Regions from separate parts of the Alcaligenes sp. RM2 genome, predicted to be linked through region 2. Evidence: riboswitches for the same ligand, from Rfam matches in the RefSeq annotation. Region 2 holds a riboswitch; the other holds the start of a gene.
The links. Region 2 has a riboswitch for S-adenosylmethionine ahead of metX (homoserine O-succinyltransferase MetX). Riboswitches for the same ligand answer to the same signal wherever they lie in the genome.

Region 1: it holds a riboswitch for S-adenosylmethionine, as region 2 does, so the genes downstream of both, ACU6HM_RS03050 (hypothetical protein) here and metX (homoserine O-succinyltransferase MetX) in region 2, are expected to answer to the same signal.

Annotation. Positions count from the first base shown of each region.
Region 1 is NZ_JBRFIO010000001.1:668,237-673,216, forward strand. It holds gene ACU6HM_RS03040 (PadR family transcriptional regulator) at 99-671, shown strand; gene ACU6HM_RS03045 (siderophore-interacting protein) at 674-1,474, shown strand; gene ACU6HM_RS03050 (hypothetical protein) at 1,471-1,815, opposite strand; SAM-I-IV-variant riboswitch at 1,934-2,027, opposite strand; tRNA gene ACU6HM_RS03055 (tRNA-Leu) at 2,181-2,265, shown strand; gene ACU6HM_RS03060 (LysR family transcriptional regulator) at 2,398-3,276, opposite strand; gene ACU6HM_RS03065 (M20 family metallopeptidase) at 3,430-4,812, shown strand; gene ACU6HM_RS03070 (MFS transporter) at 4,883-4,980, shown strand, end outside.
Region 2 is NZ_JBRFIO010000002.1:124,754-129,733, reverse strand. It holds gene ACU6HM_RS07415 (muropeptide transporter) at 1-771, opposite strand, end outside; gene metW (methionine biosynthesis protein MetW) at 789-1,418, opposite strand; gene metX (homoserine O-succinyltransferase MetX) at 1,415-2,659, opposite strand; SAM riboswitch at 2,649-2,727, opposite strand; gene ACU6HM_RS07400 (response regulator transcription factor) at 2,931-3,206, shown strand; gene ACU6HM_RS07395 (hypothetical protein) at 3,136-3,666, opposite strand; gene gshA (glutamate--cysteine ligase) at 3,861-4,980, shown strand, end outside.

The DNA of each region.
Region 1 (4,980 bases), on a different contig from region 2:
AGCATTTTTCACTCAATAAATTTAATTTCTATTTCTAGTTGATTGGCATTCTCATTATCATTATAGTGTGTCATGTGATATAGCATAAGAGTATGGACATGAAATTCAACACAATGGATGTCGAGCGGATGCTGCTGGATATGGGCCAAGGCCGAAAATACTCTGCTCGGGCCATGCAGCTCATGCTGATGGCCCTGCTCAAAGAGGGCAGTACTCACGGTTATCAGTTGATACGCCGTTTCGCGCAGCTTAGCCAGAACAGCTATGTACCCAGCGCTGGTGCGGTCTATCCCGCCCTGGCGTATTGCGCCACGCAAGGCTGGGTGCTGATTGAAGAAGAAGGCCGTCGCAAGATGTACAGCCTGACCAAGGAAGGGCACACGTATCTGGAAGAGCAAAAAGAAAAGTGCGATTACCTGATGCAGTCCCTGACCTATCGCGGGCGCAAGCTGGTGTGGATACGGCAGATGCTGGCCGAACACAATAGCGACGAGGATTTGAAGGCCGCGCAGGAACAAACAGGTTGGTTGCCGGAGTTTGTCCAGGTACGCCACAGCCTGAAGCAGGCCATGTTTGAACAATCGACAGCCAGTCTGGAACGACAGGCAGAGGTGGTGGCCATTTTGGAAAAAGCCATCGCTGACATACGGAACTTGCCCAAGGAGTCTTAAGAATGCAGTCTGAACAATTAACGCAGAAAGTTGCTCATACCTTGAAGTTGCGTTTGCTGACCGTAAAAAAGCGGCGCGAACTGGGGCCTGATATGGTGCGCATCACCCTGGAAGGCTCGGATCTGGAAGGTTTTTATACCCCTGGCTTTGATGACCACGTCAAACTGATTTTCCCGGACCCTGTCACTAAAGAATTGCGACTGCCTCAAATGGGCGAGCGTGGCATGGTCTTTGCCGCCGGTCAGGAAAAGCCACCTATCCGCGACTACACTCCTCGCGAGTTCCGCGAGCAGGAAAAGGAGATGGATATTGATTTTGTGGTCCACGGTGAAGGCCCTGCATGCCAATGGGCCATGCAAGCTAAAGAGGGCGACAAGCTCGGTGTGGCCGGCCCGCGTGGCTCCTTCCTGGTCAGCAAGGACCTGGATTGGCAAATCCTGATTGGCGACGAAACCGCTGTGCCTGCCATGGCGCGACGAGTGAAAGAACTGCCTTCCAATGTGAAGGTGCAGGTTTACGTATTGGCACGTAATCTGCTGACAGTCGGTGCGATGGAGGCACCGGACCATGTCACGGTGAACTGGATTCCTTCGCTGGCCGGTTTGAATGGCATTCTGGACGCATTGCGTGCCGCACCCGAGTTGAGCGGCACCGGCTATGTGTGGGTCGCAGCAGAATATTCCATCGCTCAAAGCTTGCGTGAGTACTGGGTGCAAGATCGCGGCCTGGATAAAGGCGCGATTCGGGCCAGCAGCTACTGGCGTCAAGGCGATCAGGGCGACGACGCCCCACGCTTGGACTAAGCGGCTTTTTGCTGAGGGTAGGGCTGGGCGCGCAAGCGTCCGCCCACGTTCAACACGGGTTGTAAATCTGTATCCAGCACCGTATTGGGATGAGCCAGACGGTGTTCGTCAATCAGGCGGGCAATGGCATCCATGTTCAGCAACAAGGTGCTGTCAATATCGTGCTGGAAGCGGGCCCAATAGCCACCGCGACAACTGGAACCCAGCCAGCGCGGCTCGTAATCTCCGACCTTGTCAGCATGTACTTCGCACACTACACCCAGCCGGGAACAACCGGGGTGCAGGACAATGCGGTAGTGGTGCTGCTCTAAAGTCAGGTGGTAGCAAAACGGTGCAGACATGAAACACTCCTGTTTAGCTCTTGGAAGGGGCTTCCGGGTGAGCAAGTTGGATTAAAGGACCCTTTGCCTGGAAACGACCAAGCATAAAAAAAACCCGCTGGCAGCGGGTTCGTTTCTTGATGATCCCATTGATTGCCAGATGGCCATATCTTGAATCCACCTTGTGCGGGTACACAGGTTGGCATGGGTTGTCCCAACTCTTGATATAGCAATAAGCATAAAAGCGATTCTTATGAAGTGCAAGGGCTGCGCTTATTTCTGTCAGACATGAAAAAAAGCAGAAATAGTTTGCATTCTTTCAAAACCATGTTATAGTTCTCTTCTGTCTTGCAGAGACGAGTTGAAAAACAAATCCAGCAGTCAGAGCCCAGGTGGCGGAATTGGTAGACGCGCATGGTTCAGGTCCATGTGCCTTCGGGTGTGGAGGTTCGAGTCCTCTCCTGGGCACCAAAATTCCTCAAAAAGCCGATCATCGCAAGATGGTCGGCTTTTTGTTTTGTGTGTTCACAAAAAGAGGCGTGAGCAACTAGCTGCAGAGCATTGTTACAGCCAACCTAAAGGAAAGCTCAGTCATCGAGTTATTCAAACTTCCTTCAGTTCCCGGATCAAGGCTTGCAGAAAAGTGTTGACGCTTTGAGGTAGTGCCCGCTTTGCCATACTTAAAACCTGTAGATCCCTGTCCAGGCGGGGGTCCAGTATGGGAACGATTTTCAGACCGTGGTCCATGCTGCTGCGATGGCTGATCGACGCCCCCAAGGCAATCGCGTTGGTACGACGGACGAACTCGTGCAGTACTCCCGAATAATTGCAGGTAAATACCTCGTTGAAGACCAGCTTCTCCATCTGGCAGACATGATTAAACAACTGCTTTTGAGTTAGCTCCTCTCCGGGCATCACAATGGGGTAGGGCTGCAGTTGGGTCAAGGATAAACTGCGTGCCGCATTCAGGGGGTGCTCAGGTTGCATGATGGCAAAAATAGGTGAAAGGCAGGAGTAGTTCACTTCAATGTCGGGTACCGGGGCCGTGCTGAAAATGACCCCGAGATCGACCTCTCCGCTTCTGACCATTTCCACACAGTCATCGGGCGAGCTGACCTTCAAGACGAACCGCGCCAAAGGGGTTCGGTTGGAAAACTCAGCCATGACCATGGGTAGAAAATAGCGGGACAGGCCCTCTGTGGCCGCCACTCGTATCAAGTGTGCCTGGGCATAGTCGTTCTGCCGCAGGCTTTGCAAGATTGCTTCTTCCTCCAATCGCACACGCAGGGCATGTTCGGCTAGGGCCTGACCTGCTGCCGTCAGTACCATTCCCCGCCGTCTGCGTTCGAACAGCGTAACGCCTATGGATTCCTCCAACAGGGTGATTTGCCGGCTGATTGCGCTGGAGGCAATGTGCAGTCGTGCACTGGCTGCTGCCAGTGATCCTGTTTCCATCACCGCCAGAAAGTACTTGTAGTCCATGATTTTGCTCAGCTAATCCCGTCTGTACCGATAGTTTAGGACTTAACTTAAGAATTCTAAAAATTAGTTCATTCTATTCTAAAGATAGAAATATACAGAAGGTAAAACGAATTCTATAGTCCTCTTTCCTATCAATAAGACAACGAGACAAAAATGGGAAAAAGTAAAGCCTTGTCCAGGGTGCGCGCCTATTTTGAGGAGGGCGGTTTCGAGCAGGACTTGCGCCGTCGTGTGGCGATTCAAAGTGACAGCCAGACTGCGGAGAAAGTGGATCAATTGCAGCTCTACCTGGATCAGGAGCTGGGCCCTTCCTTGGTGAAACTGGGGTTTGAGGTCCGTATCCTGGCCAATCCCAAAGGGGCAGGCCCCATCCTTCTGGCTCACCGACATGAATCCGATGAGCTACCCACGATTCTGACCTATGGGCATGGCGACGTGGTGCCCGGACATGACCATCAATGGCGTGAAGGCTTGGCGCCTTGGGAATTGAAGATCGAAGGGGAGCGTTGGTACGGCCGGGGGACGGCGGACAATAAAGGCCAACACAGCATCAATCTGGCCGCGCTGGAACAGGTCATTCAAGCTCGCGATGGGCGTTTGGGTTTCAACCTCAAAGCCATCTTTGAGACGGGTGAAGAGCGAGGCTCGATCGGTTTGCGCGAGTTTTGCGAACAACATGTACAGAGCTTGTCGGCTGATCTGTTTCTGGCCTCGGACGGCCCGCGCTTGAACGCCAATCAGCCGACCTTGTTCTTGGGCTCGCGTGGCACTGCGTTGTTCTCGCTGGAGGTGATTTCGCGTGAAGGGGGGCTGCACTCGGGCAATTGGGGCGGGGTGATGGAAAACCCCGCGGTGGTGCTGGCCAATGCTCTGGCCTGCCTGGTGGGGCCTCAAGGACAGCTGTTGTGTCGCGAACTGACGCCAGGCCCCATACCGGAGGACGTGCTGGCTGCCATTGCAGATTTGGAGATTGGTCAGCATACCTTGGGGCTGGCCTTAAATGCGCATTGGGGCGAACCGGGCCTTAGTTACGGCGAACGTCTGTTCGGCTGGAACACCTTGGAAGTGCTGGCACTGGATGCCGGGAATCCGCAAAAACCAATCAATGCTATCCCGCCTCGTGCTCAGGCTTTTTGCAATTTGCGTTTTGTGCTGGGAACGCAGACAGAGGACTTGGAAAGCACCTTGCGCCAGCACCTTGATGCGCGTGGCTTCGAGCAGGTGCGTATTCATATGGGCCAGATCATGCCTGCCACCAGGCTGGATCTGGGCAATAAGTGGATCGCCTTGATCAAGGATGCGATCAGCAAAGTGACGGATCAGAAAATTGCCGTGATCCCGAATTTGGCAGGAACTGTACCCAACGATATTTTTGCCGATGTACTGGGTCTGCCCACGATCTGGGTGCCACACTCCTACCCCGGCTGCTCTCAGCACGCTCCCAATGAGCACATGCTGACTCCCATTATCCAAGAGGGACTGGACATCATGACCAGCGTTTTCTGGGAACTGGGCGAATTGAACAAGAACACTTAAAAAAACAGACGCCGTTCAGAAGTAACGGCGCATTGCCTTCGGAAACACCGGGGGCAGGAGGAGATAAAAGATGGAGCAGACCAAAAAAGCGGTGGGGCCTTTACCGCGTTCGTTCTGGAAGCCGGTCGCCGCGTCCGTGGTGGGGAATACCTTGGAGTGGTTTGATCT
Region 2 (4,980 bases):
GCCGACCTCGGACAAGGTAAAGCCGGCTGCACGAATCAGAAAAGTGGTGGACAAGGCGCCTGCAAAAGCATCACCCAGCTTGTAGAGCACAATCAGCGCCAGAACGCTCCAGGCACCTGGACGCGAAAAAAAATCGGCCAAAGGCGCGATCACAGCTTCTGACAAACTGCGCGGCGGACGGCTTTGTTCCTGCGGGTCGGGTGAAATCAGGGTCACCAGCGCGCACAGCGCCATGAAGGCACCCATCAGAAAATACGTGTTGGACCAGCCCAGCCAGCGGTCCGCCAGAATCAGGGCCAGACCGCCAGACACAATCATGGCAATGCGATAGCCCATGACCTTGACCGCCGCCCCCGCCGCTCGCTCATGTGCTTGCAGCACGTCCGTGCAATAAGCATCGAAGGCTATGTCCTGCGTGGCCGACAAGAAGGCCACCCACACGGCCAGCAAGGCCAGTGCGGTCAAATTCACCGAGGGAGAAAACAGGCCCATGGCCGCAATGGAGGCGGCCAGCAGCAGTTGAGTGACAAGAATCCAGCCGCGCCTGCGCCCCATGAACGGCGGCGCGTAGCGATCAATCAGGGGAGCCCAGAGAAACTTCAGCGTGTAGGCCGAGCCGACCAGGGTCAGAAAACCAATCTCGGTCAGTGAAACATTTTCAACTGTTGCCCAGGCCTGCAAGGTGCCTGAAACCAGGGCCAGAGGCAGGCCGCTGGCGAACCCCAGAATCAGCAAAGGCAAGACTCGGGGACTGGTATAGACACGTGACACGTCAGGCCTTATTAGCGCTAAGCAGCAAGAAAATGGGGAGACTCGAAACGATACATGGCCAAGGTACTGCGCCAGCCCGGCAAAAAACGCACCGTGTCGCGACCATTGAAGGCAGCACGATCAAGAATACGTACGCCCACCGCCTGGGCCAGATCCTGAAAGTCTTTCATGGTGCACAAATGGATGTTGGGCGTGTTGTACCACTGGTAAGGCATTTCGCCCGTGACTGGCATGCGCCCGCGCAAAATGCTCCAGCCATGCGGCCAATAACCGAAGTTAGGAAACGAGACGATACCATACCGCGCCACCCGCGCCATCTCGCGCAGGATGTGCTCGGTATGGTGCATGGATTGCAGTGTCTTGGACAGGACAACGGTATCGAACTGCTGGTCGCTGAACAGCGCCAGGCCTTTTTCCAAGTCCTGCTGAATGACATTGACGCCACGGCGTACCGAGGCAATCACAAACTGGTCGTTCAGCTCCACCCCCGTTCCGACAACCTGGCGCGTGTCACGCAGATGCGCCAACAAGGTGCCATCGTTACAGCCCAGATCCAGCACACGCGAACCTGGCTCAATCCACTGCGCAATGCGCAGCAAGTCCGGTCTTAACATGGCGGCATCCACCTGAGTTTGCGGCTTAGTCATTCGGCCAACACCCCTGTAGTACGGGTGCGCGCAGGCAAGCCCAAATTAGCGGCAATCTGGTCATAGTATCCCTGCACAACGGCATGATAACGAGGGTCCTCAAGCAGGAAAGCATCGTGTCCGTGCGGAGCATCAATTTCGGCATAAGTGACCTCGCGCTGGTTGCGCAACAAAGCCTGCACGATTTCGCGCGAGCGCTCGGGCGAGAAACGCCAATCCGTGGTGAAAGACACCAGCAGGAATTTGGCCTGCACCTTTTCAAGCGCCTTGACCAGGTCCCCCTGGTGCTGGCGCGACGGATCAAAGTAATCCAGCGCACGGGTGATGATCAGATAGGTATTGGCGTCAAAGTAACGCGAGAACTTTTCGCCTTGATAACGCAGATAGGACTCGACCTCGAATTCCACGCCGTAGTTGTAGTGATACTCGCCGCCCTGGGCTGGGGCACGCTGGTTGCGGCCAAACTTCTCGGCCATGACGGTGTCGGACAGGTAGGTGATGTGGCCCACCATGCGAGCAACACCCAGGCCAGCCTTGGGCACCACACCGTGCTCGTAATAATTACCACCGTGAAACTGCGGGTCGGACAAAATGGCGCTGCGGGCCACTTCGTTAAAAGCGATGTTCTGGGCCGACAGGCGCGGGGTACTGGCAATGACCACGCAGTTTTCCACGCGCTCCGGGCAGCTGATGGCCCAGCTCAGGGCCTGCATGCCACCCAGGGAGCCACCCATAACGGCCGCAAACTTGCGAATGCCAAAGTAGTCGGCCAGACGGGCTTGGGCACGCACCCAGTCTTCTACCGTCAAAACGGGAAACTCGGAGCCCCAGGGTTTGCCAGTGGCCGGATTGATGCTGGACGGGCCGGTAGAGCCAAAGCAGGAGCCGATATTGTTGACCCCGATGACAAAAAAACGATCCGTATCAACGGCTTTGCCGGGGCCGACCATATTGTCCCACCAGCCAATGCTTTTAGGATCGTCGTCGTAATAACCGGCAACGTGATGCGAGGCATTGAGTGCATGACACACCAACACCGCATTGTTGCGTTCTTCGTTCAGGGTGCCGTAGGTTTCGACTGCCAGCTCGTAGCTGGGCAGCACTTGCCCACTGCGCAGATGCAGGGGTTCGTCAAAGGCGATCAGTTCGGCATGTACAGGGCCCACAGAACCTTCGGGGATCAAACCGCAGGATGGGCTAAGGGCGCCAGTGTCGGCGCTAGGGACGGAATCAGTGGCCATCAGGACCTCTTTAGCTGGATTTATGGAGCGCCCGCAAGCGGATCAGGCAAATCGGCGCAAAACGTATAAGACAAAATTCTAGCATCGCTGCGGCGCGGCGTCCAAATCGACCAGCCAGGATCGATTCAGAACTCTGGGCAACGGTAACGTCATAGAAAAGACAATGCTTTGATTTACATCATTATTTTCATGCACATTTGTCTGCCAGCTAAGCTAAATTTGAGTACATTGGCCCGACGTCTACCACGAATGCATGAGGAATGGCTTTACCGTGACGCACTTAACTTCACGCGAGCAGTCCTGCCTGAACTGGGCTGCCCATGGCAAGACCAGCTGGGAAATCAGCATCATCCTGGGCATTACTGAACGCACGATCAACTTCCACTTCCAGAACGCCTACGCCAAGCTTGGAGTCTATAGCCGCCAAGCTGCCATTACCCTGGCCTTGCAGCAGCACCTGATCAGCGGCGACCCGGCTAGCGAGCTAAGCCGTCAAAGAAAACCTTTGCCTGAGCCGCGTCCGGGGCCTTCCCGGAATCCGTCATAACAAAGCCCTGCACCAGCCAGCCCGGCTCCATGCGTATCATCGCTTCCAGGCGCAAGGCCACACCGCCCACATCGCGCGTCATGAAGAAAATCTGTCCGGGTGGTGGCAACTGTATCTGGTTTTTCTCGCTGACTTGCCCATCGGGTATGAATTTCTCGCGCAGGGAATCGTGCAGTGCCTCGTACAAGCGTTGGCGAGCAGCCTGGTCCTGCTGCAGTTCCTTGGGCAAAATCACATGGCCCACGGTGTAGCTTTGCCCGCCCGCCGTGGCGGTGGTCAGGTAAAAATCCAGTTGATGCTGCTCGAAATCCAACAGTCGGTGACTGGTCGTGGGCTTGCCGGGCAGCATGGCCGACAGGCCCGTTTGTTCAAGCTGAACCTTGCGCCAGTTAAACTCTGGGCTGCAGGCTGCCAACATCAAGAAAGCCGCCAGTACCGCGGTAATGCGCCTGATCATCATGGTGCTAATCCCATATCCCGTTTCATGCTTTTCATCGGCTGGCTAAACAGCCGTCTTATACTCGCCCTGCCCGATACGCCTTTTGGCGCAACTTAACAAAGCAAGTCTGGTCGGACTACTATTTATAGACGGGGCCAGGCCCCCTTGAACAGTCCCGTATCTTGCACCCGATTTCGAAAGTGGGAAACACCACCATGAACACCAGCCACGAACGCCGCCTTGCCCTGCAACAGAATCCCGAGATTTTGACGGGAATCTTGCGCGGCATCGAAAAAGAAGGACTGCGCGTCGATGCGCTGGGCCAATTGGCAAACACCCCCCACCCGCAAGCCATTGGGTCGGCCCTGACCAACGGCCATATCACGACCGACTACGCCGAGGCCCTGCTGGAGCTGATTACCGAGCCGCAAGCCCGGGTCGAGGACGTGCTGCAGGAGCTGACCGACATCCACACCTTTGTGGCCGGCAAGCTGGACCAGGAGATTATCTGGAACCAGTCCATGCCCGCATTGCTGCCCGCCGAAAAAGACATTGCCATTGCCTGGTACGGCAACTCCAACACGGGCATGCTCAAGCATGTATACCGCCGTGGCCTGGCCGAACGTTATGGCAAGCCCATGCAATGTATTGCCGGCGTGCATTACAACTTTTCCCTGCCTGATGGCATCTGGCCCTTGTTGAATGTCTGTGGCGACAATCTGCAAGATCAGCGCTCCAATGGGTATTTGGCGTTGATCCGCAACTTCACGCGCTATTCCTGGCTACTGATGTACTTGTTGGGTGCCTCGCCCGTGCTGGATGCGAACTTCCTGCAAGGTCGCCGCAACAATCTGGACAAGATCGACGAGGACACCTTGACCATGCCCTGGGCAACCAGCTTGCGCATGAGCGATCTGGGCTATCACAACAAGGAAGCCCAGGCCGAGCTTCAGCTTTGCTACAACGACCTGGACACCTTTGTGATGCGCATGTATCACGCTGCCGTAACTCCTTGGCCGGATTACGAAAAACTGGGTACCCACCGCGATGGCGAGTGGATTCAACTCAACACCCATATCCTGCAGATTGAAAACGAGTACTACTCCAGCATTCGTCCCAAGCGCACCACCCAGCGCAGCGAGCGCCCGGCTACAGCCCTGGCCCAGCGCGGTGTGGAATACATCGAAGTTCGCTGTCTGGATATAGACCCTGAATCGCCTACTGGAATTTCCGAGCAAACCTGCCGCTTCCTGGATACGTTCCTGCTGTTCTGTGCCGTGCAAGACAGCCCCTTCTTCCCGGACGGCGGCTACTGTCAGGACAGCAAGAACAATT